DNA from 4 places in the Pseudoalteromonas sp. NGC95 genome. Region 3 is predicted to be linked to each of the others. Evidence: predicted binding sites of a transcription regulator. Region 3 holds the regulator's gene; each other region holds the start of a gene.
What was found. The regulator sigma-54, encoded in region 3, starts transcription at its own class of promoters, with help from an activator protein. The targets are predictions, from matches to a motif close to GTTGGCACGNNNNTNGNNT.
Positions count from the first base shown of each region.

Region 1: the regulator sigma-54 is predicted to act here: its motif matches at 2,354-2,372, upstream of I6E70_RS17775 (EF-hand domain-containing protein).
Region 2: the regulator sigma-54 is predicted to act here: its motif matches at 1,487-1,505, upstream of I6E70_RS17280 (ferritin-like domain-containing protein).
Region 4: the regulator sigma-54 is predicted to act here: its motif matches at 3,723-3,741, upstream of I6E70_RS00230 (EF-hand domain-containing protein).

Region 1 is NZ_JADYWR010000025.1:40,018-47,700, reverse strand. It holds gene trkA (Trk system potassium transporter TrkA) at 1-1,334, shown strand, start outside; gene I6E70_RS17785 (EF-hand domain-containing protein) at 1,416-1,631, opposite strand; gene I6E70_RS17780 (calmodulin) at 1,709-1,921, opposite strand; gene I6E70_RS17775 (EF-hand domain-containing protein) at 2,061-2,273, opposite strand; gene I6E70_RS17770 (flagellar brake domain-containing protein) at 2,739-3,398, opposite strand; gene I6E70_RS17765 (TrkH family potassium uptake protein) at 3,443-4,894, opposite strand; gene I6E70_RS17760 (YigZ family protein) at 4,991-5,605, opposite strand; gene pepQ (Xaa-Pro dipeptidase) at 5,694-7,016, opposite strand; gene I6E70_RS17750 (transglycosylase SLT domain-containing protein) at 7,176-7,683, opposite strand, start outside.
Region 2 is NZ_JADYWR010000024.1:200-7,882, forward strand. It holds partial or broken gene I6E70_RS17270 (transposase) at 1-241, shown strand, start outside; gene I6E70_RS17275 (ExbD/TolR family protein) at 290-685, opposite strand; gene I6E70_RS17280 (ferritin-like domain-containing protein) at 1,000-1,443, opposite strand; gene I6E70_RS17285 (LysR family transcriptional regulator) at 1,621-2,559, opposite strand; gene aceK (bifunctional isocitrate dehydrogenase kinase/phosphatase) at 2,546-4,294, opposite strand; gene I6E70_RS17295 (hypothetical protein) at 4,398-4,877, opposite strand; gene I6E70_RS17300 (DUF3413 domain-containing protein) at 4,964-6,460, opposite strand; gene I6E70_RS17305 (DUF1414 domain-containing protein) at 6,466-6,678, opposite strand; gene yejK (nucleoid-associated protein YejK) at 6,741-7,683, shown strand, end outside.
Region 3 is NZ_JADYWR010000001.1:202,709-210,391, reverse strand. It holds gene I6E70_RS01000 (protein disulfide oxidoreductase) at 1-376, opposite strand, end outside; gene mgtE (magnesium transporter) at 433-1,791, opposite strand; gene I6E70_RS00990 (HPr family phosphocarrier protein) at 1,922-2,194, opposite strand; gene rapZ (RNase adapter RapZ) at 2,237-3,082, opposite strand; gene ptsN (PTS IIA-like nitrogen regulatory protein PtsN) at 3,101-3,553, opposite strand; gene hpf (ribosome hibernation promoting factor) at 3,558-3,845, opposite strand; gene I6E70_RS00970 (RNA polymerase factor sigma-54) at 3,872-5,371, opposite strand; gene lptB (LPS export ABC transporter ATP-binding protein) at 5,441-6,166, opposite strand; gene lptA (lipopolysaccharide transport periplasmic protein LptA) at 6,163-6,708, opposite strand; gene lptC (LPS export ABC transporter periplasmic protein LptC) at 6,698-7,252, opposite strand; gene kdsC (3-deoxy-manno-octulosonate-8-phosphatase KdsC) at 7,249-7,683, opposite strand, start outside.
Region 4 is NZ_JADYWR010000001.1:46,738-54,420, reverse strand. It holds gene I6E70_RS00260 (FlgO family outer membrane protein) at 1-80, opposite strand, end outside; gene I6E70_RS00255 (amidohydrolase) at 184-1,860, opposite strand; gene I6E70_RS00250 (energy transducer TonB) at 2,033-2,392, shown strand; gene I6E70_RS00245 (calcium-binding protein) at 2,533-2,769, opposite strand; gene I6E70_RS00240 (hypothetical protein) at 2,779-3,015, opposite strand; gene I6E70_RS00235 (hypothetical protein) at 3,202-3,429, opposite strand; gene I6E70_RS00230 (EF-hand domain-containing protein) at 3,454-3,687, opposite strand; gene I6E70_RS00225 (sensor histidine kinase) at 4,018-5,475, shown strand; gene I6E70_RS00220 (hypothetical protein) at 5,477-6,022, shown strand; gene I6E70_RS00215 (sigma 54-interacting transcriptional regulator) at 6,025-7,374, shown strand; gene I6E70_RS00210 (DUF1543 domain-containing protein) at 7,383-7,683, shown strand, end outside.

The DNA.
Region 1 (7,683 bases), on a different contig from region 3:
TTGCTGAAAACTTAGTTGGCGAACAAAACGAAATTACCGTTGTTGATATAGACGGTAACCGATTACGTGAACTTCAAGATAAGTACGACTTACAAGGGGTTATGGGCCACAGCGCGCACCCTGATGTATTACGCCGTGCAGGCGCAGAAGATGCCGATATGATTATAGCGGTAACCAGTTCAGATGAAGTGAACATGGTTGCATGCCAAGTGGCGTACAGTATTTTTAAAACGCCCACTAAAATTGCCCGCATTCGCTCAGAGCAATATTTAAAATACCGCGAAAAACTATTTCAAAACGATGATTTACCAATCGACCATTACATTGCTCCCGAAGCACTGGTCACTAAGTATATTCGCCGTCTAATTGACTACCCTGGTGCTCTGCAAGTATTGCAGTTTGCTGATGGCATGCTCTCGTTAGTAGCCGTAAAAGCTTACTATGGGGGTTTATTAGTAGGTTATGCGTTATCTGCACTTAAAGAACATATTCCTAATGTAGAAACTCGTGTTGCCGCTATTTATCGTCAAGGTAAAGCAATCAAACCACTGGGTACCACCGTTATTGAAGCCGATGACGAAGTATTCTTTATTGCCGCTACAAAACATATACGCGCAGTAATGAACGAGCTACAAAAACTTGAGCGTTCGTACAAAAAAATTATGATAGCTGGTGGCGGTAACATTGGGGCAGGCCTTGCCCGCTCACTTGAAAAAAACCACACCGTTAAACTAATTGAACGCAGTAAAGAACGTGCCGAGCAACTCTCAGAAATGCTCGATAACACGGTCGTTTTTTGTGGTGACGCATCTGATCAAGAACTGCTCTCAGAAGAGCATATTGAACAAGTCGATGTATTTATTGCCGTAACCAACGACGATGAAGCAAACATTATGTCGGCCATGCTTGCAAAACGTATGGGCGCACAAAAAACCATGGTACTTATTCAACGTGGAGCTTACGTTGATTTGGTACAAGGCGGCGAAATAGATATTGCCATATCGCCACAACAAGCAACTATATCAGCGTTATTAACGCACGTACGCCGTGGTGATATTGTTAACGTGTATTCACTGCGTAAAGGCGCAGCAGAAGCCATTGAAGCGGTTGCTCATGGTGATGAAAACACATCTAAAGTGGTTGGTCGTGCGATTGCCGACATAAAACTTCCTGCAGGTACAACCATTGGGGCAATAGTACGTAATGACGATGTGTTGATAGCTCACGATGATACAATTATTATGTCGGGCGATCATGTCATCATGTTTTTAATCGACAAAAAACACATTACCGTTGTAGAAAAACTATTCCAAGTAAGTGCTATATTCCTTTAACTAGTTACTCTAATTAGTTAATTTAATACACAAAAAAGCCGCTGACTAAGGCGGCTTTAATGGAGTATGCTTAAATATTGATTACTGTACTTTTGAAAACTCTTCTTTAGAGATTTCACCATTACCATCAGTATCCAAATCATCAAAAATCTTTACAAGCTGAGGGTTAACCTTTGCTTCTTCCATTGTAATAGCACCGTTACCATCTGCATCAAAAGAGGCAAAATCTACTGCGGCATATGCTGCTGATGAAGATGCTAAAACGATAACTGCAAGTGTTGTATTTAATGTTTTCATAATAATATTCCTAGTAATATGGGAAGTCCTTTTCAAAGATCCCTGACTGTGAAAAATGTTTAATCTGAAAAGATTAATTAGTAATTAGCGAATTCTTCTTTAGAAAGCTCGCCGCTACCGTCGGTATCTAGCTCAATAAATTCAGCCATTAAATCTGTATCGACTGCCGCTTCGCTTGGGCTAATTGTGCCGCTACCATCGATATCAAGGCTGTCAAAATCTGATGCTGCAAATGCAGCGGAAGAAGATGCTAGTACTATAAGTGCTAATGCTTTATTTAAATGTTTCATAACTTAATCCTTCAATGTTCTATCAAAAAAATTGCTTCGTTTAACTTAAAACGTAATTTTCCACTTCCTTGTTATCCTCTTTCGTAAGCTCCCTTGCCTACTTAGGTGTCTTTGGCAACTCAGGATAAATACTTTTTAATTAAGCTTCTGAAAATTCTTCTTTTGATAACTCACCATTTTGGTCAGTATCAAGCTCAGAAAACATGCTCATTAGCTTTGCATCTACTGATGCTTCTGCTTGGCTAATTGTGCCACTGCCGTCTACATCCAGTGTGTCAAAATCTGTTGCAGCAAAAGCGGCTGAAGAAGATGCAATAGCGATAAGTGCTAAAGTTTTATTAATACTTTTCATAATATGTATCCTTCAAATTTATGTGTGTGCGATTAAGTATTTCACTTTGAATCACGATTTCGTTCAGTACACTTAGACTATTACAACTTAGATGCCAACATTTAAAAGCTATTAATTTTCAATAAGTTAAATATAAAACGTACAACAAGAAGGCGTTTTTAGAATAGTTATTGTTGCCCTTTAGCAACACGTTTTAAAGAGATGATATTAAAGTCATTAAAAACATATAGTTATGTTTATATAAAAAGATACATTTTTAAATGTACGGTTTTAAAAGGAGGGATTTAAAATAATAATTGAGATAAATTTTAACGAGGTAGCTTTAATAACAAAAAACAAGCTGTAAAAAACAAAACGTAATCAATTGTTTTATTTAAATAATAATTTTAATTATGAAAGAGAGAAAAAACATTTTATAAATACTGACATAAAATGCCTTTTTGTTGCAAATAAGCGAAAACCTATTTATTCAACGGTAGGCTCAAGCGCAGAAGGGTCTATAAAATGCTCTTTCATAAAGGCTTTCATTTCATCCTCGCTTGCTAGTAGCTTAATTCCACAGTGCACACCGGCGGCATGCTCTTTAACACTGCAAATTTCACCTTCAAAATCTTTATCACTGCTATTAAGTACGACAGTGCATTGCATATCTTTAATACTTTCAACTTGCTGATCGCCTCTAATATCAAACATTACACCAGTGAGTGAAATGTCTTTAATAAGGCCTTCAAGTACCCTATCGTCACTTAGCTTTAGCTTTGCAGGTAATAAGGTAGGTATGCGTGTTTGTGAGCGTAGCGCAAATAACTGCACTTGCTTTGGAAAGTTTATAAACACGAGTTTAGCGGGATGAGAGGCTACCGACATAATTTGCTGGCGAAACGCAATAACTTGCCCACCACTACCTTCAATAAGCGCTCTTACAACAACCATTACGCCATCACGTAAATAGTCACTCGCCGCAGGTAAACGCTTTGCATTGGGATAATTTAAAATAATAAACTGTTTATCGAGTAAACCAACTAATTCAGTTTTAACACGCTTACTGCTTGTAGGTGTTAATATTTCTAGGTCGACTAAGCTGCCTACACTTATATGCTTTAGCTTTTCTAAATTTGTTGGCATATCCCTTTCCCAATAGTTCGTAATTTAAAACTTAAGCCGCTCGTTTATCCACGCCAAAAAGTAGGCGTAAATAGCACTAATAAAGTAAATATTTCTAAACGACCAAACACCATTGCAATGGTAAGCAACCATTTAGCACCATCGGTTATAGCGCCATAATGCGATGCTACATCACCCAGACCTGGACCTAAGTTATTTAAACAAGCCGCAGTGGCTGAGAACGCAGTTATGTTATCCATACCCGTGCCCATAAGCGCTAACATAATAATAATAAACACCAATGCATACGCAGAGAAAAATCCCCACACGGCTTCTACTACTTTGTCTGGCAACGCCTTTCGACCCAGCTTGATTGAATATATAGCCCGAGGGTGCACCAAACGATTAAGCTCACGCACACCCTGCAAGTAAAGTAAGAACACGCGCACTACTTTCATACCACCACCGGTAGAGCCTGCACAACCACCAATAAAGCTCGAAAATATAAGTAAAATAGGTAAAAACAAAGGCCATGTTGAAAAGTTATCAGTAGCAAAGCCTGCTGTTGTACTCATAGAAACAGCTTGAAATAATGCCTGATCGAGGGTTTCATCGCCATTAGCAAATATTTCATTAGAGGAAAGTACGGTAAAACAAATAACCACCAGCGCTAATTGAATACACAAAAACACCTTAAACTCAGGGTCTCGAATATAAACTTGTACGTTTCGACTCGCCACTGCAGCGTAGTGCAGGGAGAAGTTAACAGCGGCAATAATTAAAAAGAACACACAAATAAAGTTAATTACAGGGCTGTCAAAGTGCCCCATGGAAGCATCGTAAGTAGAAAAACCACCTATCGCGACCGTTGAGAATGCATGACATATCGCATCAAACCACTCCATCCCTGCTGCCCAATAAGCCAGCATACAAGCAATAGTCAGCGACACATAAATATACCAAAGGTGCTTTGCTGTATCGGCAATTCGCGGGGTCATTTTGGAATCTTTTACAGGCCCAGGTATTTCAGCGCGATATAACTGCATACCACCAACACCTAGCATGGGGAGTATAGCGACAGCGAGTACGATTATACCCATACCGCCAAACCACTGGAGTTGCTGGCGATAAAACAATACCGACTTAGGTAAGTACTCAATACCGGTAAGTACTGTAGCGCCGGTGGTTGTTAAGCCAGAGAATGCTTCAAACACCGCATCGGCGAGCGATAAATTAGGTTCTTGTAAAAATATAAGCGGCAAGGACGCAAACGCCCCAAGTACCAGCCAAAACAAAACAACAATTAAAAAGCCTTCACGTGCTTTTAAGTCACCGTTTTCATGGCGGTTTGGGTAATAAGCCATCATGCCAATAACAACACTAAAGATAAATGCTAAAACAAAAGGAACACCACCACCGTCTTTATATATTAAAGACACCAGTGCCGGAGGCACCATGGTAATACTAAACAGCGCAACAAGTTGGCCAAGAATTTTTATGATGGTACGAAATTGCATTTAGCTTGTCGCTTTTATTATTAGTAAATTCAGGCTGAGTAGTATCAACCAAATTAAATAGGGTCAGTATGCATTACATGCAATTTGTGTAGGTTATTACTCTTTAATAGTTAACTCAACTGCGCCGTGACTTAAATCAAAAATATCTTTGATTGCTTGCTGAGCTTCGCGGCTATCTATTGTAATCACCCATTCAATATTAGCAGTAAATTGCTTATCAATATTAAGCACTTGATACTTTGTTTTTAATAACTGCTCAATCGCACCTTGCATGCTGTACTCACTACTCCCTGTAATTTCAACACTGGGAACTTTAAGTACCGTTCGCAATTTTACTAATGCATTATTTAATGAGCCACCATAAGCACGTACTAATCCGCCCGTGCCTAATTTTATTCCGCCAAAGTAACGTGTGACTACAGCTGTGATTTCGCCAAGGCCTGAACCCACCAGCACATTTAACATAGGTTTTCCTGCAGTGCCATTTGGTTCACCATCGTCCGAAAAACCATAAACATGGCTGCCACCGGGGTTGCCTGCCACATGTGCCCAGCAGTTATGACGCGCATCGCTATACTTTTCTTCAATGCTTTTAATAAATGCTTTAGCTGAATTTAAATCGGGGGTATGTGCAATGTGAACTATAAACGTACTTTTTTTAATTTCTTCTTGATGAAAAACGTCAGCAGCGGGATATTTATATTCAGACATATTTTAAACTTGTAAAAAGGGGGCCAAAAGGCCCCTTCAAATAATGTACGTATTTTAACGTGTATAAACTAATTAGTGTTAACTAGAATTAATCGAGCGCTAAATCTCGTGTCATATTCTCTAAGCTATCTTCGTGAACAATAATGTTATCTTCAATACGAATACCGCCAAATGGTTTAAATGACTCAACCTTTTCCCAATTAATAAACTGCTTATTATCGGTTTGCGCTAAATCGCTAAGTAGTGAATCAATAAAATATAAACCTGGCTCAATAGTAAATACTTGGTTTTTTTCAATCAGGCGAGTACAACGCAAGAACGGATGCCCTTCAGGCGATGGTTGATGTGCGCCCTTTTCGTCACTCATAAAACCGCCCATATCATGCACTTGTAAACCAAGATGATGCCCTAGCCCATGTGGGAAGAAAGTAGAGGTAATTTTACGCTCAACAATTTCTGTCGCTGGTAGGTTAACAATTTTAAAGTCACTGAGTATTTGTGCGATACGGTTATGACATTCAACATGTAAATCACCATAAAGCATACCCGGCTTTAAACCTTTACCTAACTCTATTTGTTGAACTGTCATAGCTTGTACAAGCTCAGCAAACTCACCCTGCTTTTTAAAATCATACGTACGAGTAATATCAGCGGCATAACCATTAAAGTTTGCACCGGCATCAATTAAAAATGAGTTATGAGTGTGTGGCGCTTTTGGATCAAAGTGGGTGTAATGCAAAATAGCGCAGTTTTCGTTAAGCGCAACAATGTTGCCGTACGGCATTTCATTTTCGCTTTGACGTGTTGCCATTAAGTACGCTTGCTGAATATCGAACTCGCTACCACCATTAAAGAATGTGTCGCGTGCAGCTTTATGCCCATCTACTGCAATGCGGTTAGCGTTGCGTAAACATTCAAGTTCGTACTGCGTTTTATAAGCGCGGTGGTAATGAAAATAGTTAAGTACAGGCTCAGGGTTCATAATACTAAAACCAAGTGCTTGCGCTACTTCAATATATTCGCCCATGTAAGCGTATTTAGCTTTGTCGTATGGTAATAACTTTTCAACTTGATCAGGCTGAAGTAATAGCTCTATATCAAAGTACTCAGCCCAAAAGTCACGAGGCTCGTCTGGTACTTTATGCCAAAAATCTACCGGACGATAAAATATTAGTTTTGGTTTGTCGCTGCCATTTACCACAATCCAGCAATGAGGATTATCAATAACCGGTAACCACGCTTTAAACTGTGGATTAACTTTAAATGGATAATACATATCATCTAAAAACTGGCGCTTAGCTTGGCCTGAATGAATTACTAATCCTTCTAACCCTTCGCTATTACAAATTGTACGAGTACGCTGTTGCAGTGTTGCAATATGTTCGGCGTATAAAACGGCTAATTTATCCATTGTTAATCCATCTGTTAAATTTAACTTGCTCTGAGTCTACCACTTAAATACTAAGCGCTCAAAAAAGGGGGATATTTAACATGTAAACATCCCCCTTATTAATACCTATCGTGTTAAGTTATTGGTCGATTGGTCGATTGGTCGATTGGTATCATATATTCAACCGCCCATTTTCATTTCGAGTAGCGGCGCTAATACATTACCTTCTCGGCCCATTCTTGTATGGTAAACCTGCCTGTACGCAAATACATTTTTTACGTAATCGCGGGTTTCGCGATACGGAATAAGCTCTACCCATAACTCAGCCGGAATAGCGTCATCAGGTAACCAACGCTTTATACGGTGATAACCCGCATTATAAGAAGCTGTTGCCAGCACCTCATTGCCATGGTTTTTCTTTTTTAAGTACTGTAAGTAACTCGTACCCAACCTAATATTTGTTTTAGGTTGATATAAACGACTACTTGTCACACTGCCTTTATTTACATACTCAGCAGTACTAGGTAATAACTGCATTAAACCACGTGCATTAGCATGCGAGCGTGCATCTGGCGCAAAAGAGCTTTCGCGCCTTGCGATAGCAATACTCCAGGCAACATCTATCTTGCTACGTTTACTGTAGCGCTCAAAAACATCTTGAAACGCAAACGGAAAACGTTGCTCTACG
Region 2 (7,683 bases), on a different contig from region 3:
TACAGGGATATGGCCTAACCAGCTTAGTTTCTCTAGCAGTTCGATGGCTGTCATTCAGTATTTCTCGTCAGTATCTATAATGAGTCCAGGGAACATTCCAATACACTGGCAGCACTTACTCAATACACTGGTCTTATTTAAGCTTCCAGCTAGACGAGAGGATAGAAGATATCCCCGATGGGTTAAGCCAAAACCATCTAAGTATCCCCATAAAAAGAAAAATGCCAGTCAGCTTAACTGACTGGCATTAGGCCGTAAGGCCCTTTTTTTGGTTTTATATTGGGCTGTTTTATTTAGAAATCAAACTTATTGAATAATCATCGTATTGCTTAATATTATTCATTACACTCATTAAAGTATTATGAGTACTGTTTTCGTCTGCGGTTATAAGTACCGAACTTATTTCATATTTAGCCGCGAACATCGCTAAATTAGTCGCAACTTGCTCTAAATCAATTAACCTCCCTGAAAAATATACTGCGTTACTTTCATCAATTCTAAATAAAGCATTTTTAACAGGCTTATCTATTTGAGGGCTGTCGAGTGGTCGGTTTAATTCAATAGCCACAGGTTTTACAAAAGATGTAGTTACAATAAAGAAAATTAGTAATATGAACACTATGTCTAACATCGAGGTCATATCTACATCAGCATTATTTTGCAGTTTAGTTAGTTTACTTTTCATATTGGACCTTATTTTTAATTAAATGCTGCGGCGCCACAGCAAGGTTTTAGGTACCTACTAACAAAATTAGCACAGCAAAAATAAAGCGTGGTTAAATAAATATTCTAATAACATTAAATATTTGTATTCATTATGTATTTAAAATGTGGCGAAATAAGGTGGTGTTTATACCAATTTGCTTATATATGGGGTCTATATGGCATCGTTATAGTGTGATTTAATTCGTTAAATTGCTTAAAGATTTATGCAGATTGGTATTAGAGGCAATAAAAAACCCAGCGCTAGGCTGGGTTGTATTTATGCGTTATGTAAGCTTACTGCTTTTGCATACGGCTCATTTCTGCATGGCAGCTTTGCATTGTTAATAATGTTTTAGCCAGTGCAGCTTCGCAATCAGCCGGTTGTGGTTTATCCATAGCGGCTTTAATTTCTACAAGCGTTTTATCTTCTACTTCTTCAAGCTCTTTTACATACGTGCTGTCGTTATGTGAGGTGAATGTAGTAAGTAAGGCTGTGTATGTACGTCGTGCTTCAACTGCGAAAGATGAACCATCTTCGCGTTCGCCTTTTTCATTAATTGCATATGGCTGCAAGCGCTCAACACTCACTTTTCGGGCATCTATCATACGCTGAAAAAGTGCGCCAATAGCAGGGTCTTCAACTTTTTCCTGTGCTTTTTGATAAAAGTCGATGCCGCTGTTCATAACTTGAATGATGTCAGTAATATGATTTACTTCTGATCCTTGATGGGTGTTCATAATGACCTCTTTTATTAAATGAATGTATAGTTCAATTTAATAAAAGCAATGTATGTTCCACGTTTTTATTTTTATGTAGTTATTTGATTTTATTGATTTAATTTCATTGCAGAAAGGGGCTAAGTTAATGAGGGAAGTATTAACCTAGCAATTTTTACATTATATTGTGTAATAAAGTTATTTTAGCTCTTCAGCTACTTCGGCTACTTTTTGGCGTAACCAGATATGGCTCGCATCGCGATGCAACAGTGGGCTCCAAATCATATCAAGCTCAAAAGGAGGAATTGGAAACGGTGGCTCTAAAATTTTAAGCCCCGGATCATCTAAGTATATATTTGCAGCTTTTGAAGGAAGGGTCGCAATCAAATTTTTCTCTTTAGCTAAATGAATCGCTACATGGTAGTTACGCGTAAAAGTGGCAATGTTACGATGTTTACCAAAGTGGGCAAGTGCTTCGTCAACCCAACCAAGTTTTTGCACATCTTTAGGGTCCATGCCCACACCTACACCAAAACCTGTTTTACTCACCCATATATGGCGCGCTTTTAAGTAGCTGTCGAGGCTAAAGTTTTCAATAATAGGGTTGTCGGCCTTAACTAAGCAGCAAAAACTGTCTTTCCAAATACGTTTATGATGAAAAGACTGAGGTAAGTTTTCAAAACGGTTGATTGCCATATCTACTTTACCGTTTTCTACGTCATGAAAGGTTACATCACTTGGTGTGAGTATATCTAAAGTAGTATCGGGGGCTTCTTCGTGTAGTTTACTTAAGAGCTTTGGCGCTAACGTACTTGCAGCGTAATCACTGGCCATTATTCTAAATACACGTTTACTCTGGCTTGCCTCAAATTCTCTATTAGGTGCTAGGGTTTCTTCAAGCGTCATTAATATGCCACGAATAACGGGTTGTAACTCTAAAGCGCGCTCTGTCGGGACCATACCATCGCTGGTACGAACTAAAATAGGGTCGTTAAATAAGTTACGAAGACGTTTAAGGCCATTACTCATTGCGGGCTGCGTAATACTCAATTGATTAGCAGCGCGTGTTACGTTGCATTCTCGAAGCAATGTATCGAGATAAACGAGTAAATTTAAATCTATTTTACTTATATTCATTGTGTGTCCTTTGCGTCGACCAGTGATGGATAAATCGCTGTGCTGTCGGGTATGGGTAAATATGACTTACCTGCCCATTTTTTATATTTTGTTGCGCCTGCTTCCAAAAGCTAACATCTATAAGCTCTGGATGAGTGCTGAGGAAAAACTTTTTATACATAGGATTAGGCATTACAAATGTACATAACTGCTCTGGGAATACATCTTGTGGTGCAACAGAGTAACTTTGTTCATCCATTAAATAATCGTCGTAGCTCTTTGCTTTCGGTAATGCTCTAAAGTTCATATCTGTTAGGTATTGAACTTCATCGTAATCGTAAAAAATAATACGTTTGTGCTTACTTACACCAAAGTTTTTTAAGAGCATATCGCCAGGAAATATATTAACGGCAATCATTTCTTTTAGAGCTTGCCCGTATTCTTCAATCGCGTCTGCGGCACTTTCTTCATCAGCATTTTCTAAAAATAAATTGAGTGGTGTCATGCGCCGTTCAATATATAAATGCTTGATGATCAACCATTCGCCTTCAATTACCATTGATGAGCCAATTGTTTTATGTAATTGCGCAAGTAAATTACTATCAAAACGCGCCAAAGGAAATACGACGTTAGAATACTCTATGGTATCGGCCATTCTGCCAACGCGATCATGGTTTTTTACTAGTTGATAACGCTTTAATACGGTATCACGGCCGAAGGGCTTACTTTCACCAAATTTGTCTTTTATTACTTTAAAAACATAACCAAATGAGGGAAGGGTAAATACCATCATCACCATACCGGGAGTACCCGGTGCAATTGTAAACTCATCACTTGAGTGAGATAAGTGATTTAAAAACTCTCGATAAAACTCAGTTTTACCCTGCTTATGAAAACCCACTGCGTTATAGAGCTCAGCAAGTGTTTTGTTTGGCATAAGCTGATTCAAAAACCGGACAAGTGCTGAAGGTGCATGAGTCTCTACCATAAAGTAGGCGCGGGCAAAGCCAAAAATGACACGCATTTGAGATGATTTAGTTAAAAGTGCATCTAAATATAATCCGTTATCTTCATCGTGCAATACGGCGATTATAAAAGGCTGAACACCACTTTTTGAAACAACACGACCAACAATATAAGCTGCTTTATTACGATAAAAAGGTGTGTGCAAAATATCAAAGCGCATTTGCCAAGGTTGGTGATGTGTATCGGGTGCTTGTTTATAAAAAGCTTTAACAAGAAGGCGAATATCACGCTCTAAATTTACAAATGGGGCTTTAAAATCAAAATGATTAATAATGCGTTTTATTGTTGGCTTTAGGCCATCAACTACTGGAAAGTATGTCCTATATTCGGCCTCAACAGGTACTGAAGGAGCATCTTTCAAAGTTGCTTCTACAAATATAAAGTCATTATGAAAATAGCGCCTATGGTACAGCCGGCAAAATACAGAATTATAAAAGGTTTCGGCGAGTTCTGCTTGAGGGTGGAAACATAAAAAGTGCTGATATATCTTTTTAACTTCGAGCCATAGGCTTTCATCTAATTGCTCTGTTGGGGTTTCTTTTTTTAGCGCTTGTGTGGTTTCGTTAACACGATCATCATAATAGCTGATACGCAAACGGCTGATATCATTAATTGCTTGCCAATCTTTTTTTGCAAAGGCGAGAGGGGCTTTGGCCGTTGTTTTTTGAAATAGCTGATAGTGCCTTTTAAAACCCGTTAAAATTAATTCAGCAATATGGCGAGGCTGCATTTGCACTCCTTAATAGTCCCTAGAGCTTATACTCTATTGTGTTAAGGGTATGTTATTTTAAGTTTAAAACCAAGATAAATATTACTTGCTAATTAAGAGTGATTTATTGGTATTGAGCTATCTTTTTTTCGAGAATTTTAATTTGTTTAGTAATAACCAATACATCTTTTTTGTACTCTTTATTAATTATTTTTAATTTTTTAGTAATATCTTTGGTAATACGCTTTTTATCTTCAATGGCTAGAATATGATTTAACCGCTCTTGTTGTTTGTATTCAGCACGCTGCTTATTACGATCAAGTATTGTTAGCTTATGGTTATTACTGCGAAGCTCTGCCTGTAAGCCAGATAGAAGCCTTTCACGCTCAAGTTCGTTTAGTTGTTTAGTGTAGTCAACCTTAGGACCAGAATACTGATTACCCGTCGTGTTAACTTTATAAGTCGTTGCTTCGTCGTCACACGGCAGTTGAGAAAAGATTGTGCCTTTTTCTGTTACACATTTGTAGTAAGTGGTATCGCTAAAGCTAAAAAAACTGATAAGTAAAAAGCTAGAATGGAGAATATAACAAGAAGTTTTAAACATACATGTCATCCTTGGTTTTTATATCTAACAACAATATAAAACTATAACCTAGCTTGGTGGTATATCAAGCTAGGTTAGGATAACTGTTATTGGGTAAAGGTTTTGAGCTTTTTAATACTCTGTACTAAAAATGGTATATCTAAACCTTGTTCAATAGAAAAACCTTCAGCAGCGGAAATGTTTTTAAAGTTACCATCTGAATCTATTAAGGTAATCCTATCTTTTTTATAGGCTATAACGACACCCTGAGAGTAGTTCACGCCCATATCATCTTTTTTCTTGTATAAATTAACGCCCAGCATTGTTTGCTTAGCAATGGCTTTACAATTTAAATATTGGCCAACACTTGTTGCAATTAAATCGCTAGGTTGAATAAGTCCATCTACTTTAGAAATACGTTTGTCGGAGCTATATAAAGTTGATGTTGTTACTACTTCTTGCTTGTTATTGGCAAGACTAAAAGCAAAAACCTGTGTTTTATCATCTCGTACAACGGCGTTATCGCTACTTTTAATAACTCTAATTGCGCTAGAACTATGTGCTTGATCATTTATAAAACTAAGTTCTTCCACGCCGGTTACTTCAATGCTGCGGCGCTGACTTTGCCATGCGGGAAGAGTTTGATCTCTTAAAATTGCTGCTTTATAAAAAGCTGGCAAACCATACACTAAGCTAAATAGCATATCGTCGTGATTAGTTGGCTGTAAAAACTGCTCTGTTTTGTGTAAGTTTTTATTATCGGCAACAAATTTAGCGAGTTGTTGCTGGGTTTCAAATACAAAAATATCTACATTGGCTTGTGTGTAGTCTTCACACTTATCAAGCGGGCTTGGCATTTGATAACTAATGTTTTGGTTATTAATTTTTACGTTATGTGCTTGCTTATAGCTTTCTATATCAAGCAGGTCATTTTTAGCTAATAAACTTTTAGCGGTAGTAGGGTATGACAGTGGTAGTACATTATCTTGCTTCGTTACGTCAAAGTTTAAATTTGCGTCAGCCCAAATATGAATACTGTGACTAAGTGAAAAACACACTATTAAAAATGAAATTGCGTAACGTGCAAATTTATATTGTTTTAAGCGCTCAAGGTGTTGCCATGTGTAATTACTCACAAGTAGCTGAAAGCCTAAAATAAGTAATACAATCCCACTGGCTAAAATGGTTGTTAAAGCAGGTGAACTGGTTAAACGATGCCACAGTAGAGAAATAATCTCAGGTAAGGCAGATATACTTAGATGATAACCCAAATTAACGTAAACATAAGCATCAAGGGTAAGCAGTGAAGCGCCTAGTGTGGCTATAACAGCCGCCATGCCTCGTATATGTCGTGGGTAGGGGAATATTAAACTAAGCGGAAATACCGTCAGCACAAACGCTAAAAAGGCGATAAAACTAGTGTGGCTTAACCACGTTACTAGCATATAAGTAATGCCCATAAAGCTTGTTGGTGGCGAGTCGGCAAATAAGTAGCTTAAGCTAATAAATAGCGCCAAACCAATATTGGCAAAAGTAAACCAATGGCCCCAGCTTAATAGCTGACTCGCTTTTGATGAAAACTGATTGTGCTGCGATAAATTCATAGAGTTTATTTAACCGACTGTGATAGAGCTTTTGCAAAGTTCTCAGTTACGGCTTGTCTTTTCCCTGTTGGTACATGCTCTTTTAAGATATGCGTGATAGAATTTCCTAAACACATAAGGCTTAAATCTACCGGCGCATTGTGTTTAGTTAGCACATCAATAAGCTGATCGACGATTTGTTCTACTTCTTCATTAGAGTATTTTGATAAGATTGGCATCAGTTGGTTCAATAAAATAGTTATATTCTCGTATTTTAACACTAGAGGCGTGAAAAACAAAGATGACAACAGACGTTAAAAAATTAGTCGTTCATTATGTAGACAAAAAAGACGACGATACGCAAATTCACCTTCGAAATGATGAGATGGTAATTAACGATAAAGTAGCCGTTTTTATCGAACAATTACATCATGCATATAATGGTAAGCCAGGTAAAGGTTACTGTGCTTTCAGTGGTGATAAAAACAGCGTTGTAGCATCTGCAATGCAAAGCTACCGTAACGATGAGCTAGGCTTTTGGCATATGACCGAGCAAGCCTCAACGGTTTTAAAAGAAGAGCTTGATAAGTATGCATTTAGTGAAACAGGCTATTTAGTATTTTGTCATTATCAGTATGTTGCTACCGATTACATGTTAATTGCGATGATTAACATTAAAGAGCATTACTCTATGACCTCTGAGCTTGATTTAGCGGCTTCTCGCCATTTAGATATATCTCGCATGCAACTTGCTGCTCGTATCGATTTAACAGCATGGGATACGCAAGCAGAAGATAATCGTTATATTTCGTTTATCAAAGGTCGTGCGGGTCGTAAAGTTGCTGACTTTTTCTTAGACTTTTTAGGCTGTGAAGAGGGTATTGATTCAAAACAGCAAAGCCAAGTAATGCTTAGCGCAGTAGAGGATTATTTATCAGAGCAACAGTTTGATAAATCAGAAAAAGACGATTTACGTAAACAAGTATTTGATTACTGTAATGATTGCGTAACCACAGGCGAAGATGCAAGTGTGAGCGATCTATCTGCAACGCTTACAAAAGGCGATGACAGTCCGTTTGATAGTTTTTGCAAAGAGCAAAGCTATGACTTGGAAGAAACTTTCCCCGTTGATAAAAAAACAGTAACCAGTATGGTTAAGTTTTCAGGCCTTGGTGGTGGTGTAAGTGTAAGTTTTGAACGTAAACACTTAGGCGAGCGCGTAACGTACAACGAAGCAACCGATA
Region 3 (7,683 bases):
GATCATTTAGATACTCATGTAGTTTTTGATCCGAACCTGATTTTACTGCGATGCTCACTACAGGGTAGTTATTCTCGTTTGCGAGTTCGTTTATGGCAGGGGAGGTAATACTACAAATAGGGCACCAAGTTCCCCAAAAATAGACAAGTGTTGGTTTATCTTGGCTCATTGCTGACAAATCAATGTTTTGCCCTTTATAATCTATTAATTGTAATTGAGGATTTGCTGGCATAACAGGTTGTCGCCACCAATTTACAGCGTTATAAATTACGAAAAATATGAAACCATATATCAACACACTTTTTAATATTGATAAGCCTTTTTGTTTTGGCGTTTTTTTAGGTGTGTCTTTTTTATTTTTGGTATCCGTTGTCATAGTTGCAGCTTTACTCTAAGTGTTTTTTACTTTAGTTATTTGCAAAAGTTTCTAATTTAAACCAGCAACCAGGTAGCAGTACCTAAAAAGGCGAATATACCCACAATGTCTGTAATTGTAGTTAAAACTACACTACCTGCAAGAGCGGGATCTATATTCATCTTTTTAAGAATAATAGGGATACTCGCACCAGCAACACCTGCCACCACTAAGTTCATAAACATAGCGAAGGCGAGTACGCCACCAAGCATAAAGTCCCACTGCCATAGGGCAATAACACCTGCTATTAACAACGACCACAAAACACCGTTTAACGCGCCAATAGCAAGCTCTTTCATCATCAAGAAACGTTGGTTAGTTTGATTAATATGACCTACCGCAATACCACGGATAACAAGCGTTAATGATTGGCTACCTGCAACACCGCCCATAGAAGGGACAATACCGTTTAGTACAGCTAAAATAGGGAGCACATCTAAAGTGCCTTCAAAAAAGCTAGCTACAAAAGCAGCTGCAAGTGCAGTTAGTAAGTTGACACCTAACCAGACTGAGCGTTTTTTAGAGCTTTTTAGTACTGGCGCAAAGGTATCTTCTTCATCATCAAGACCGGCTAAGCCCAATAAACTATGCTCAGCATCTTCTCGGATTACGTCAACGATGTCATCGATAGTGACACGACCAAGGAGCTGATCGTTATCATCAACTACGGGGGCCGATATCCAATTATGACGTTCAAATAATTGCGCGACTTCACTTTCATCCATTGAGATTGGAATGGATTCACAATCTTCATCCATTAAATCGCGAACAATCTTTTCTGGCGGGTTAGTTAATAATGTACTCAGCGATAAAGCGCCTATAAAGCAGTTATGCTTATCAACAACGTACAAGTCATCGGTACCTTCTGGTAACTCGCCACGTAGCCTAATATACCTAAGTACAACATCAAGCGTAACATCAGGGCGAATGGTCACCGTATCGGTGTTCATTAGCGCGCCAGCAGAACGCTCTTGATACGAAAGTGCTTGTGTTGCACGTTCACGGTCTTGAATGTCCATCGCGCTAACAACGTCTTTATAGACGGTGTCTGGCAGACTACGTAATACTTCACCTAAGTCATCGTGGCCCATATCTTCTGTTGCGGCTGCAATGTGCTTAGGTTCCATTTGGGCAATAATGCCTAAACGAACATCTTCTGAGAGTTCTTCAAGAACATCGCCTTGCACATCAGGATCAACCAACTGCCAAAGGAGTCGGCGAATTTTATGCGGTGATGATTCTAATAATAATGCGGTATCACAAGGAGCTGTTTTTGCGAGCATGCGCCTAACTTGAACAAATTGACCACTATTGAGTGACTTAGTCACCTGTTTTAGTTGCTGTAGTGGGTAATCTTGTTCAAAAGCTTCAGGCATTGGCGTCCTTTATAAATTTTTATATTACTTTATGGGGAGAGGTGAGTTAACTGGCGTCACTAACCGTATTTATTTTATATATCTGTTTTAGTTGGGGCATTAGTAATGCGAGCATTATTTTTATAACTGTTTATTCTTGTTCATTAAAACGTTGTGCTATTAATTCTCCAACAGCATGTAAAGCTTGCTCAGAATCGGGGCCTTTACATACAACTTTTACTTCTTTGCCTTGGCTACTTTCAAGTAACATTAGTGCAAGTACGCTATCGCCTGCAGCTTCTTTGTCATCTTGAAATAATGTAATTGTCGCATCAAACTGCACTGCCAATTGGGCAAGCACGGTGGCTGCTCTGGCGTGCAATCCTAATTTGTTTTTTATTAAAAAAGTGTCTTCACAATGCATAACTTACTCTACCTAAGCTGAACAGGTGATTATTCAGCTATATTATTTTTCTTGTTCGCGATGGCGAATTTTCACATTGGGATGTGTCATTGCAAAACTTTCACCAATAGTTTGCGCTAAATATACAGAGCGATGTTGTCCGCCTGTACACCCAATAGCAATGGTTAAATAACTGCGGTTATTTCGCTCTAAGTGCGGTAACCATGTTTGTACAAATGTTTGAATTTGCCATGTGAATTTTTGCACTATGCTGTGATTGGCCAAATAATCTTTAACGGGTTGATCTAACCCATTTAAAGGTTTTAATTCAGGTTCCCAATGTGGATTTGGTAAAAAGCGTGCATCAAATACATAATCAGCTTCTTTTGGTATGCCGTGTTTAAAACCAAACGATTCAAACGTGACAATTAGTTGTTTATCTTTTTTACCTAAAATCTTTTCACGAATAGATTCAGCGAGTTGATGAACACTCAAATCAGTCGTGTCTATCATAAAGTCGGCGCGGGTGATTAATACATCAAGTAATTCTTTTTCTTTTTTGATGGCTAAATCAAGAGGCAACGAGTCAATTGATAGTGGGTGTAATCTACGAGTTTCAGAAAAACGTTTGATCAATGTTTGATCGTCGCTATCTAAATAAAATAACGTAGGTTTTGCAAAGCCAGGCAAGTATTCAAGAATATCGTTAAATTCATCTTGTTGTTTAGGGATGTTCCGCACATCAATGCTAACAGCAATTTTATCGTAGCTATCAGACACACTGCGAACTAATGAAGGAAGCAAGTTAACTGGAATATTATCTACGCAATAATAACCTAAATCTTCTACAACGCGTAAAGCAACCGACTTTCCAGAACCAGAACGGCCGCTTATGATAATTAACTCCATTTAACACCCTTTATAAAACTATGATTGATTGACAATAACTTGGTAAAGCTCAGCATCTGATTTTGCACTGCGTAACTGTTTACAAAAATCTTTGTTGTTTAGTTTATCAGCAATGGTTGCTAGAGTCTTTAAGTGCTGCTGGTTATCGCCATCTGGTACGATGAGTGCGACGAAAATATCAACAGGGCGATTATCGATTGCATCAAAATTTATTGGAGTTTCGCTAACGAGCACTAAAGCCAAAGGCTCTTCTGCACCGCTCATTCTTCCATGAGGAATGGCAATGCCACGCCCTATACCTGTACTACCCAATTTTTCTCTGCTCATTAAAGCATTAAGAATATCTTGTTGCGGTAAATACGGAAGTTTGTCGTGAGCAAGTTCGCTAATGAACTCTAAAATTCTTTTTTTGCTATTAAAAAGGACCGCAGCTTTGCTGCAGTCCTGGCATATAAGTGAGCTTAATTTCATCATATTAGTGTCGAGCAAGCTTCTCTTTGTGTTTAATTACTTGTCGATCGAGCTTGTCGATCAACGAGTCAATGGCGGCATACATATCTTGATGTTCTGTAGAGGCAAATAGCTCAGCACCGCTTACGTGTATGGTGGCTTCTGCTTTTTGATTTAATTTTTCTACATCGAGAATGACATGAACATTATTAATATGATCAGAGTGTCTTTCTAGCTTCGCAAATTTGGTATTAATATAGTCTCTTAGTGAATCGGTTAATTCTACGTGACGACCAGTTAAGTTTAGTTGCATAAGCATTACCCTCTTTTTTTTGCGTCTTAAATCAAACTTTTACGCTGATTTGACGGTGGAATAGCCAGAGATTCGCGGTATTTTGCGATTGTACGTCTCGCTACTTTAATTCCTTGCTCAGCCAATATATCCGCTATTTTGCTATCACTCAATGGTTTTGCTGAGTTTTCTGCTGCGATTAATTTTCGGATAAGCGCACGGATTGCTGTAGATGAACATTCACCCCCGTTTTCGGTGCTTACATGGCTTGAGAAAAAGTATTTAAGCTCAAATATACCACGGGGTGTGTGCATATACTTTTGGGTTGTTACGCGCGAAATTGTTGATTCGTGCATTTCTACCATTTCAGCAACATCATTTAAAACCATTGGTTTCATGGCTTCAGGACCGTGTTCAAAAAAGCCTTGTTGTTGCTTAACAATACAATTTGTTACTTTTAATAGCGTGTCGTTTCTACTTTCTAAGCTTTTAATAAACCATTTAGCTTCTTGTAAATGCGAGCGAATAAACTGGCTGTCACCACTGGATTTTACAGTGCGAGACATTGCCGCGTATTGGCTATTAACACGAATTTTAGGCATGCTATCTGGGTTTAACTCAACAACCCAGCGGCCTTTAATTTTTTTAACTGACACATCAGGAATAACATACTCAGATTCTTCTCTTACAATAGTATCTGCAGGTTTAGGGCTAAGAGTATGTATTAATGTCATTACTTCTTTAAGCTCTTCTTCTTTGAGCTTAGTTTTCTTCATTAATGTACGATAGTCACGAGCAGCTAATAAATCAATATGCTCGGTTAAAATCATTTTTGTTTCATTAATGTAAGGTGTTTCTTTATCAAACTGGTTAAGCTGAATACACAAACACTCTTGTAAACTACGTGCAGCAATACCAACAGGATCAAACAGTTGGATGCGTTTTAATACAGCTTCAATTTCATCAAGTTCGACTTCGTTATCATCTTCGTTTTCTTGATTAAAGCTTTCTAAAATCTCTTCGCAGCTTAGTGTTAAAATACCTGAATCATCGACGGCTTCTACAATAGCAATAGCAATAGCTTCGTCTGTAGGGCTAAATGGCGTTAGTTGTAACTGCCACATTAAATACTCATGGAGCGTTTCAGTAGAGGCGCCTTGGTATATTGATTCGTCTTCAGGCATCGGACCCGATGATGCTGCTGGGGCGGCACTCATGTACTCATCCCAACTAACATCCATAGCCATGTCGTCACTTAGCGTGTCTTTTGCAAGTGCTTCACCACTATCTTGTTCGTATTCGCTTGGAGCATCATCGGCAGATGCGCTAACAGTTATGTCATCTGTATCTGCTTTTTGCTCGTTTTTACCTGCAGCGTCTTCTGAATAGTCTGCTTCTTCAACCTCTAATAGCGGGTTGCTGTCGAGAGCTTCTTGTATTTCTTGCTGGAGATCCAATGTACTGAGTTGCAACAAACGAATAGCTTGTTGCAGCTGTGGAGTCATTGTAAGTTGCTGGCCCATGCGCAGCTGTAGTGATTGCCTCATGTATCTCTAACAATCCTTTTATGTTGTTATAATTAATACTAGCAGATGCTTAAAGACATGGCGTAAATGTTACAGCCTAAATTGCTCGCCTAAGTAAACATCGCGTACTGTTTTATCATTTAATACGTGTTCTGGAGTACCTGATGCAATCAGCTCCCCATGAGAAACAATGTAGGCTTTTTCACAAACATCAAGGGTTTCTCTTACGTTATGATCGGTAATTAATACACCAATCCCACGATTTTTAAGATGTTCTATTATTTTCTTTATGTCTAATACCGAAATAGGGTCAACACCTGCAAATGGTTCATCCAGTAATATAAATTTAGGATCTGCTGCCAGCGCACGTGCTATTTCAACACGACGACGTTCGCCTCCTGACAATGCCATACCTTGGCTATCACGAATGTGTTGTATGCTAAATTCATCTAATAATTTATCGAGAGTGTCTTCTCTAGCTTGTTTATTTAACTCTTTGCGCGTTTCTAAAATGGCCATTAAGTTTTGATAAACAGTCAGCTTTCTGAATATTGAAGACTCTTGCGGTAAGTAGCCAATGCCTAATCTAGCACGACTATGCATAGGTAAAAGAGTAATATCGTTATCGTCTATCGATATTTTACCTTTGTCGCTAGGTACAAGTCCTACTATCATATAAAACGTGGTAGTTTTACCTGCGCCGTTAGGGCCAAGTAAGCCAACAATACTGCCAGCTTTGACTTCAAGGCCGACGTTTTTTACAACTTCACGGCCTTTATAGCTCTTTGCTAATAGCTCTGCTTTTAATGTGCTCATGGTTGACCTTTGTCGCTTTTTTTACTTTTTTTAGTCTCGATTGGCACTAAAATTGTGTGAACGCGGTCAGTTGAGTTTTCATCTTTTTCGGCACTGATTAGCTGCTGCTCTATATCGTAGGTAATGCTTTTAGCATTTATTTTTTGTCCCGCTTGCGATACTTGTGCATTACCAACAAGCGTTAAAAAACGCTTAGATACATCATAACGTACTTCGTCAGCACTGGCGCTCATAGTCGTGCCATCTGATTGCTTTTCTTCAAAGTGCGCAGGGCTACCTGTAGCAATTAATAATTGTTTATTATCGCCAAGTTCATCGCGTTTATGTACTTCTAAGCGGTCGGCTGTGATACGGCGGTTACCGTGAATAATTTCAACGTTTTTCTCAAAAATCCCGACATTAGCTTTTAATTGACCTTCTTGCTTATCGGCGCTTATTGAAATTTGATTTGCAGCCGGTTGCGTGTTTTGCTCTGCAGCACTACTATTAAACGCTAGTATAAGTGTAGGAATAATAAGTGATTTTAATATTTTATTGGTCATAATATATGGTTCGCGTATGGTTAATTAGTTTTATCACTTCGGTTTTTAAGTCGGCTTCTAGGCCTTTACCAGTGATTTTTAAATTGGGCCCAGTAATGATAACGGGTTGCTCCGAACGCATTGTTAATAGCTTTATATCTACTTGAATATTATCAGCATTGATTTTGTCTATCATGGCGTTATCGGTTAAGTTTTTGGCAACCACATTGCCTTCTAAAATTAATTGTTTGTCTTCATATAATGTTGCTTCGTCTGCATTTATTTGCCACGTTTGCTTTTCGTTATATAAAGTAAAAATAGGTTTTTCAAAAAACGTAAAACCTAATTGTTGATATAGCTCCATTTTAGCCGCAGTGACTTTGTGGCTAATTTTACCTTGTTCGTCATAGGCTGTTTGTTTGAGTTCTATGGCTATGTAATCAGGCTTGGCAATAACTTCAGGCTCAGTCTGAGGTACAATATTTGTTTGTGTAAAATAAGGGTACCAAAGCCAAACCATACAGCTAATGAATAAAACGCTTAATATTATGCGCGCTGCATTCATGAACTAGTGCCTTGTGTAGTCAATGCTTTACCATTTTCAAGCATAAGTAAGTCGGTGAGCTCTCTTACTGCACCAAAGCCGCCAGGCATTTGCGTTACATAGTGTGATAAACGTTTAATAAGTGGATGGGCATCATTTACTGCAACAGCAAAGCCGACTAATTCCATAACGGGCATGTCAGGACCATCATCACCGATATAAGCAATTTGTTCATCGCTAAGGTTGAGTTTGTCTTTTAATTCTTGATAGGCAATGAGCTTATTTTCTTGGCCTTGATAAATATGCTGTACGGTTAAGCTGCTCATACGTTGTTGCACTATTTGTGAATGACGACCAGTAATTACAGCCACTTCAAAGCCACTGTTTATAAGCGCTTTAATGCCAAAACCATCTTTTGTATTAAATGCTTTTAGCTCTTCACCTTGATTACC
Region 4 (7,683 bases), 160 kb from region 3:
TAAACAGGATGGGTAGAGCAAGCTGAGAGTGATAGTGTAAAAAGTGCCGATAAAGTAAGAGTTATTTTTTTTGATAACATGTTTTCTTCCTGAAACATAAGGGGATTTTATAAATACCCCTCCTTATCGACACACTTTTTGATTACTTTAATTAAATTTAATAATTAATTTGTTTATTTTTGATTATGGTGCTTTTGTAACCTCTTCTTTTTTATAGCGAAGCTTACCTGCTACCCATGTTTGCAGTACGTTTGTTTTGTATATCTCGTCAACAGGTACTTTAAAGTAGTCTTTATCAATTAAAATAAAGTCGGCCCATTTACCTTTTTCTAAACTACCCACCTTAAATTCTTGATGAGCTGAATAAGCGCCACCGAGAGTAAATGCACGTAATGCATCTTCGCGGCTTAGTACTTCACTTGCGCGCCAGCCGTTTTCAGGTAGTTTGTTATGATCCATGCGTGTAATGGCTGAATACAAACCATCAAATGGATTTGCAAGCTCAACCGGGTAATCAGAGCCTGCTGCAACAACCGATCCTTGCTTTAAAAATGTTTGCCAAGCGTAGGCACCGGTTAATTGTTTTTCAGTTAAGCGTTGCTCTGCCATATGCATATCAGAAGTGGCATGTACTGGCTGCATTGAAGGGATTATTTTTAACGCTTTAAAGCGAGGGATATCCTCAGGCGTTACAATTTGTGCGTGCTCTATTCGGTTACGTAGTAATATACCGCCCGTTTTTTTAAACACATTTTGATAGGCATCAAGTACTACTTTATTTGCTTTATCGCCAATGGCGTGGGTATTTGCGCTAAAGCCGCTTTTAAAGCTTTGTGTAAAGAGCGCTTCGAGTTTTTCTTGTGTTTCAAGCATTAAACCATGGTGACCAGGTCTGTCTGCGTATTCTTCAATCAGAGCAGCTCCGCGAGAGCCAAGTGCGCCATCGGCGTAAACTTTAACACTGCGAATTTCCATAAAGTCATTTTTGTCGTGGTATCGGCCTGCCTTTAACATTGTATCTAAATCAGGGCTTGCACCACTTAACATTGCCACAATACGTAGCGGTAAATTACCAAGGTCGCCGCGCTCTTTGTAAACCTCCCATGTGGCTTTATCAATACCTGCATCGTGAGTAGAGGTAATGCCTAAACTTAATAAATGCTTACCTGCTGCATCTAGTGAGTCACTTATATCTTGCTTTGAAGGGGCTGGCATATGCTGGGTAATTAGCGATTCTGCTTTATCTACAAAAATACCCGTAGGATTGCCAAATTCGTCTTTAATTATTTCACCGCCTTCAGGCGCTTTTGTTTGGGCGTTAATACCAGCAAGTTCGAGCGCTTTTGAATTAACCCAAATGGCGTGACTATCAACCCGCGAAAGAACCACAGGTTGATCGCTCACTACTTTGTCTAAATCTTTAGCTGTAGGAAAGCGTGTATCAGCCCAAAGCTCTTGGTTCCAACCTCGCCCAATAATCCAACCTTGTTTGTTATCGGCAAATACTTTTAGTTTATTTGTTACTTCATCAACCGATGTTGCGCCGCGTACGTCAAGTTGCGATAAATTATCTCCTAGGCCAATAACGTGCCCATGAGCATCAATTAAGCCAGGTAATAAGGTATTACCGTGCGCGTCAATTAGCTTGGCATCTGGGTAGCTATCTTTAAGTGTTTCGCTACCGAGCTTAACTACCTTGCCATTTTTAATAACGAGGGTAGAAAACTGCTGTACTTCACCTTTGTATAAAGGGGTATAACCATTGGCGTTATAAATTACTTTTGTTTGGGCGAGAGTGTAACTAGAACTAGCGCAAAGGCTGGCTAGTATGAGTGGTTTGATTATTTTTTTGAGTGGCATAGTTACTTAATTTTTATTGTTAATTTACTTACATTAACAAACTTGATTTTATAATACCAATGAATTGATAGACCTCATTTTAAGGCTTTTCTCTATATTAACTGTTTACAAAATAGGTAATTGATGTGATTATTTAGTATGTAAAACAATCAAAAAAGCATAAGGAAACGCTATGAAAGCCCTCTATTTATTACTCCCCTTGAGTATGATGCTAACAGCCTGTAGTTCAACGTCTGATAAACAAGTAAGCGATGAAATGCTGGATTTATCGAGTCCTGAACTGCGAAGTAAGGCAGGTGAGTATTGGGATGTTGTTAAAAGAGTAGAGCCGCGATATCCGATAGAAGCTACAAAAAGAAGTATTTCAGGTTGTGTTGAGCTTGCTACGTTAATTAATTCACAAGGTGAAGCCCAAGGGTATAAAGTTATCTCGTCTTACCCTGAGGGTGTGTTTGATAATAATGCGGCAGCTGCTGTGGTTTATGGCGCTGGAAAGCGACAACTGAAAATACGAGTAAGCAACCTATTCTAACTTACCTCAAAATGGATTTTATGGTAAGCCCAAAACCTACTGATGCAGAGTATTTGGCGCATTGTTCTAAAAATAAAACCTGAACGTAATTAATAGATATAAATATAATAAGCTAGGTGTTTTTTTACCTAGCTATAAAACTACTTACTTGCATATAAGCCATATTCATTTAATGCTAATTTACCGTCTTTGTCACTGTCGTAGCTTGAAAACCGTGACCACAAAGCCGGGTCTATAGCGGTTTCTGAACGTGATAAAAAACCGTCTTTATTCCTATCTAGCTTTTTAAATTGCTTTGCAATGTCGTTACTTGCGGCAAAACTAAATGTGCTAAAAATACTAAACGCCAGCAGCGTTATATAGCTAATACTTTTCATACAAATCACTTAGTAAAGGTTGTTAGTTAGATAACTTTTAAATTCGACTAGCGAAATTTGGTTATCTTGGTTTTTGTCCCATTTTACAAAGGTGTTTAAAAGTTGTGGTTGGGGATCAAGTTCGTCGTGTGTTAAATAGCCACTTTTGTCGCTATCTAGGTGATCAAAGCGTTGCTTTACATCAAGTGCTGCGGCATCAAAACTTAATAGCATTAAAATGCTTATAACAAGGGAAAGTATCTTCATGGTCTTCCTTCCAAAAGATGTATTAAAAGTTCGTGGCTAAAATAAAGTAAAAAGGAAAAAGCACTTGCCGTAATTTAACTCCCAACATTAAATCCTTTTACACACTCCCTCAGGGATTATGGCAAATGCTTTTAGAATCAGTTTACTTGTAACAAGCTTAAGTAAAGCTTAATCAGTAATTACTCATTAAGGCTTAAAGCTTTCAAATTCTTTTTTTGAGACTTTTTCATCACCGTCTTCATCTAAGTCGGCAAATTGTCTCATTACTTCTTTGTCTTCCTTAGCTTCTACAATTGATATTTGTCCATCCATATCTTTATCTAAATGGGCAAAGCGCACGTTTGTTGGCGATGCAATTACGGTGGCACTAATTGCTAAAAACATTAATGAAAAAGCGGCTATAAGTTGTTTCATAATCACGTTCCTTATTAAATGAGTTTATTGAATAAATTTTTTGAATTCATCTAGCGACAATTGCCCATCTTGATTAGTATCAATTTGTAAAAAATTTTCGTGTAGAACGGCATCTTCACCTGCTTCGGCTTCACTTAATGTGCCGTTACTGTCTTTATCAAGCTCGTTAAAAGTCGCGTGAACGTCCATTGCGTGTGCGTTAGCGCCTAAAAAGCCTAAAACTAGTAATGATGAAATTACTAAAATGCGTTTGTTCATAATTATTTCCTTATTGATTAAAGTTATTACTCCTATTACAAAAATGATGCCAAAAATAATTGTTGTTAATTTTCAAGTGTTTATATTTTTAACTTGAAAGAGGTGGGAAGTTTTTACGGGGTTTATTGTAATTTTTGTGTGCCTTTTGCAACACTATGTAGTGAGGTTAAAGGTAGGGTTTAAAAATCAATGGTTTACGTTGTCGCTATTTGGCGACACATTGTTTTTGTAGCGCTGGCTGTTAATTGTATTAAATATAATTGCTGGTTCAGCTAGTGTATAAGGTAAGCACTTAATAATAGAACGCTTAACTTAAAAGGACTAAACGAAATGCCAGCAACCATAGCTAAAAAATACCATGCAATGCTTAACTGGCGGCCTAATTTAATTGGGCAATTTGCAATGAGTATGCTGCTTTCGTTACTCCCGCTTTCTATAGTGGTGATTGTATTTTTAAATGCGCTTAACAAGCAATTAGCAGTGACTCAAAGTATCGTGAGTAACAACTACCAAGTTACCAAATCGTTTAATACTCTAAAACAAGAACTCAACAGCCTTGAGCGCGCCACTAGGCAAAACTGGGTATTAAAAAGCGAATCGTTAGATAAACTCATTGTCGATAAATGGCAATCATCCCTGCAAAGTATTGATGAACTTAAATTTGTTAACACGGATAAAGATTACACCCACCAATGGCAACGCTTATATGTCACCTTACAAACAGCGCATGTAGAGCTTGTTGAGCAAAAACAACAGCAAGCGGAGCTATTTGTGCCAGTGAGCGATTTAGTTGCTGAGCTTACTTTATGGTTACGTGATAAAAATGAAGCGCAAATTACCAATAACCAAAATGAGCTTACAAGCCTACAAACTTCATTTATAAACTGGCTGGTGGCACTTATTCCGCTTACTTTAATTGTTGGTGGTGGTTTTTTATGGCGTATAAGTGGGCGACTAAAAGGGTTAACTACGGTTATTGATAAGCTAGGGCAGGGGCATTGGCAGCAAAAAATATCTGTGAAAGGCTCCGCTGAGCTAGTTGAGCTAGGAGAAAAACTCCAATGGGTGCAAGAGCAACTTCACATGCTTGAGCAGCAAAAAGATACCTTTTTACGCCATGTTACCCATGAGCTAAAAACGCCGCTTGCTTCAATGGTCGAAGGCACTGATTTATTAACTGATGAAATAGTAGGCCCAATTACTGCTGAGCAAAAAGCAGTGCTTGAGCTTATTAGCCAATCTATGGTGCGCCTTCGTACAATGATTGACAGCCTGCTGAGTTATAATGCGATTCGCACCAGTAAAGACAGCTTAAGCGAAGTTGAGTTTAGCTATCTTATTAATAAAATTAATAGCCATTTTGAACATCGCTTAAGTGCGCGTCAGCAAGCTCTGCAATGGCAAAATAACTTACCTAATAAACAGCTTGCTTTACCTAGTGAGCTTATTGAGATGATTTTAATTCAGCTTATTTCAAATGGCTTAAAATTTTCACAAGATAAGCAAAGCGTTACTATTAATTTAGCGCTTGAGCAAAACCAACTTTGTATTGCTGTACTTGATAAAGGATGCGGTATTAAAGAGCAAGAAAAAACTCAAATTTTCAGCGCATTTTATCAAGGTAAACACAGTAAAAATGTTACGCTGCAAGGCAGTGGGCTTGGCTTAACTATTGTGAAAGAATCTGTTGAACAGCTAAGAGGTACACTTACTGTTGAGCATAACGAGCCGCATGGTTGCCGGTTTTCAATTAAAATTCCCATAACAAAAAATCTAGGAGTTAATTAACATGCGCTTGCGTTTAATCGCTATTTTATGTGTGCTCAGTAGCAGCATGGTTATATCAGGTTGTGAAATTAATAATGGGCAAGAAGAGCGTGTGTCAATTACACCTGCACCTGTGGTCGATACCAAAATAACGAACGACAAAAACAGTAAACCTAGTCCAAAACCCAGACCAAAAATAGAACCTAGCTATCCGCCTGCAGAGCAAGTTATTGCATGGCACGCTAATCAGTGTGGCGGATTTAAATTGGTGCCAAAAAAAGATATTTTTACAGGTGAAAACGATCTTAAACGTTTTTTTAAATTTATGTGCTTAAACATAAATGATGATCCAAATACGGTAATGACTAAGTTGCTAAAACTCGATTTAGCTTACTTTTGGCCAGATGATATAAAGCAATATTTATGGCTTCAAAAGCAGCAAGTGACTATGCAAATAAATGCTAAAAAAGAGCAGCAAGCACTTAACAATAAAATGCAAGAAACCCTCTCATCGTTAGCAACTATTGAGCAGCAGCTTTTACTACGAGAAGAAACTAAGGAGCAGTAACTATGGCAGCAACTAAAGTGCAAGGTGCAAAAGTATTACTCGTTGACGACGACGCTAGCTTATTAAAACTGCTCGCTATTCGTATCGAATCAAAAGGATACGAAGTAACGACCTGTGAAAGTGGCTTAACCGCACTACAAATACTTAAAAGCCAAGTGTTTGACGCCGTAATAACCGACTTACGTATGGATGAAATGGATGGCATGGCACTGCATCGTCAGCTGCAAAGCCGCTACCCTGCATTGCCTGTCATTATGATGACAGCGCATGGCTCAATTCCTGATGCCGTAGAGGCAACTAAGCAGGGCATTTTTGCATTTATAACTAAACCTGTAGATAAAGATGAGCTATTTGACAGCCTTGCTAAAGCGATAGAAATACATGGTGTTAATGCAGATGAAGCAGCACCTAAAAGTAATATAGTTACGCGCAGTGGTGCAATGCTGCACTTGTTAGAGCAAGTAAAACTACTTGGGCCAACGCAAGTTAATGTATTGATTTCGGGGGCTAGTGGTACAGGTAAAGAGCTACTCGCACAGGCGATTCATCAGCATAGTCATGTAAGCGGTGGCCCTTTCGTTGCAATTAACTGCGGCGCTGTACCAGGGGAGCTTTTAGAGTCTGAATTATTTGGTCATAAAAAAGGCTCTTTTACGGGCGCAATTAAAGATCATCAAGGTTTGTTTCAGCAAGCTGAGGGCGGCACGCTATTTTTAGACGAGATAGGCGATATGCCACTTAACTTGCAGGTTAAGTTACTGCGCGTATTACAAGAAAAAACAATTCGCCCCGTAGGCTTTCAAGAAGAAATAGCGATTGATGTACGTATTGTATCGGCAACACATAAAAATCTTCCTGAAGCTATTTTAAACCAGCAATTTAGAGAAGATTTATACTATCGCTTAAACGTAGTTAATTTAAAATTACCGCCACTGTGTGAACGCCGCGAAGATATAAGCTTATTAGCACAGCACTTTAGTGCAAGTATTGCTAAGCGCATGAAGCAAACTGAAAAACACTTTGCAAGCGATGCTATGCATGCGCTTGTGCGTTACGACTGGCCAGGTAATATCCGCCAACTACAAAACGTAGTAGAGCAGGTTGTAGCATTAACGCCAAGCGATGTTATTTCAGAGCACTTAGTGTTAGCTGCGCTAAATAGTAATGAAACAAACGTAGAACCATTATCACTAAACGACGCTAAAAAAGAGTTTGAGCGCGACTATGTAATTAACACTTTAAAAATGGCAGGTGGTAACGTAGCCGAAGGCGCTAAGCTTGCCAAGCGCAATCGCTCAGATTTTTATAAGTTGATTAAAAAGCATAATATTGATGTTGATAATTTAGGTTAAGGAAAAGCATGCAGTTATTTATGGTGTATTTAGGTGGCCGGATTCAAGGTTGCCACATTGAAATGCATGATATTCGTTTTGTTGTAGGGCAAAACATTGAGCAAACTTATACAAAGTTAAAAAGCCAATGGGTAGGCGACAGAAGTAGTGTTCACATGGATAGCTACATGGCAATTAATCATATTGATGGCTTTAAAGTAGAGATTGTTGATACGTACGTTGAACAAAATAAACAACTCTATTTTGTAAATTTAGGCGCTTACAGAAGTGATTCTATGGCTGAGCAACACGACTTTGCACTGTATGTTG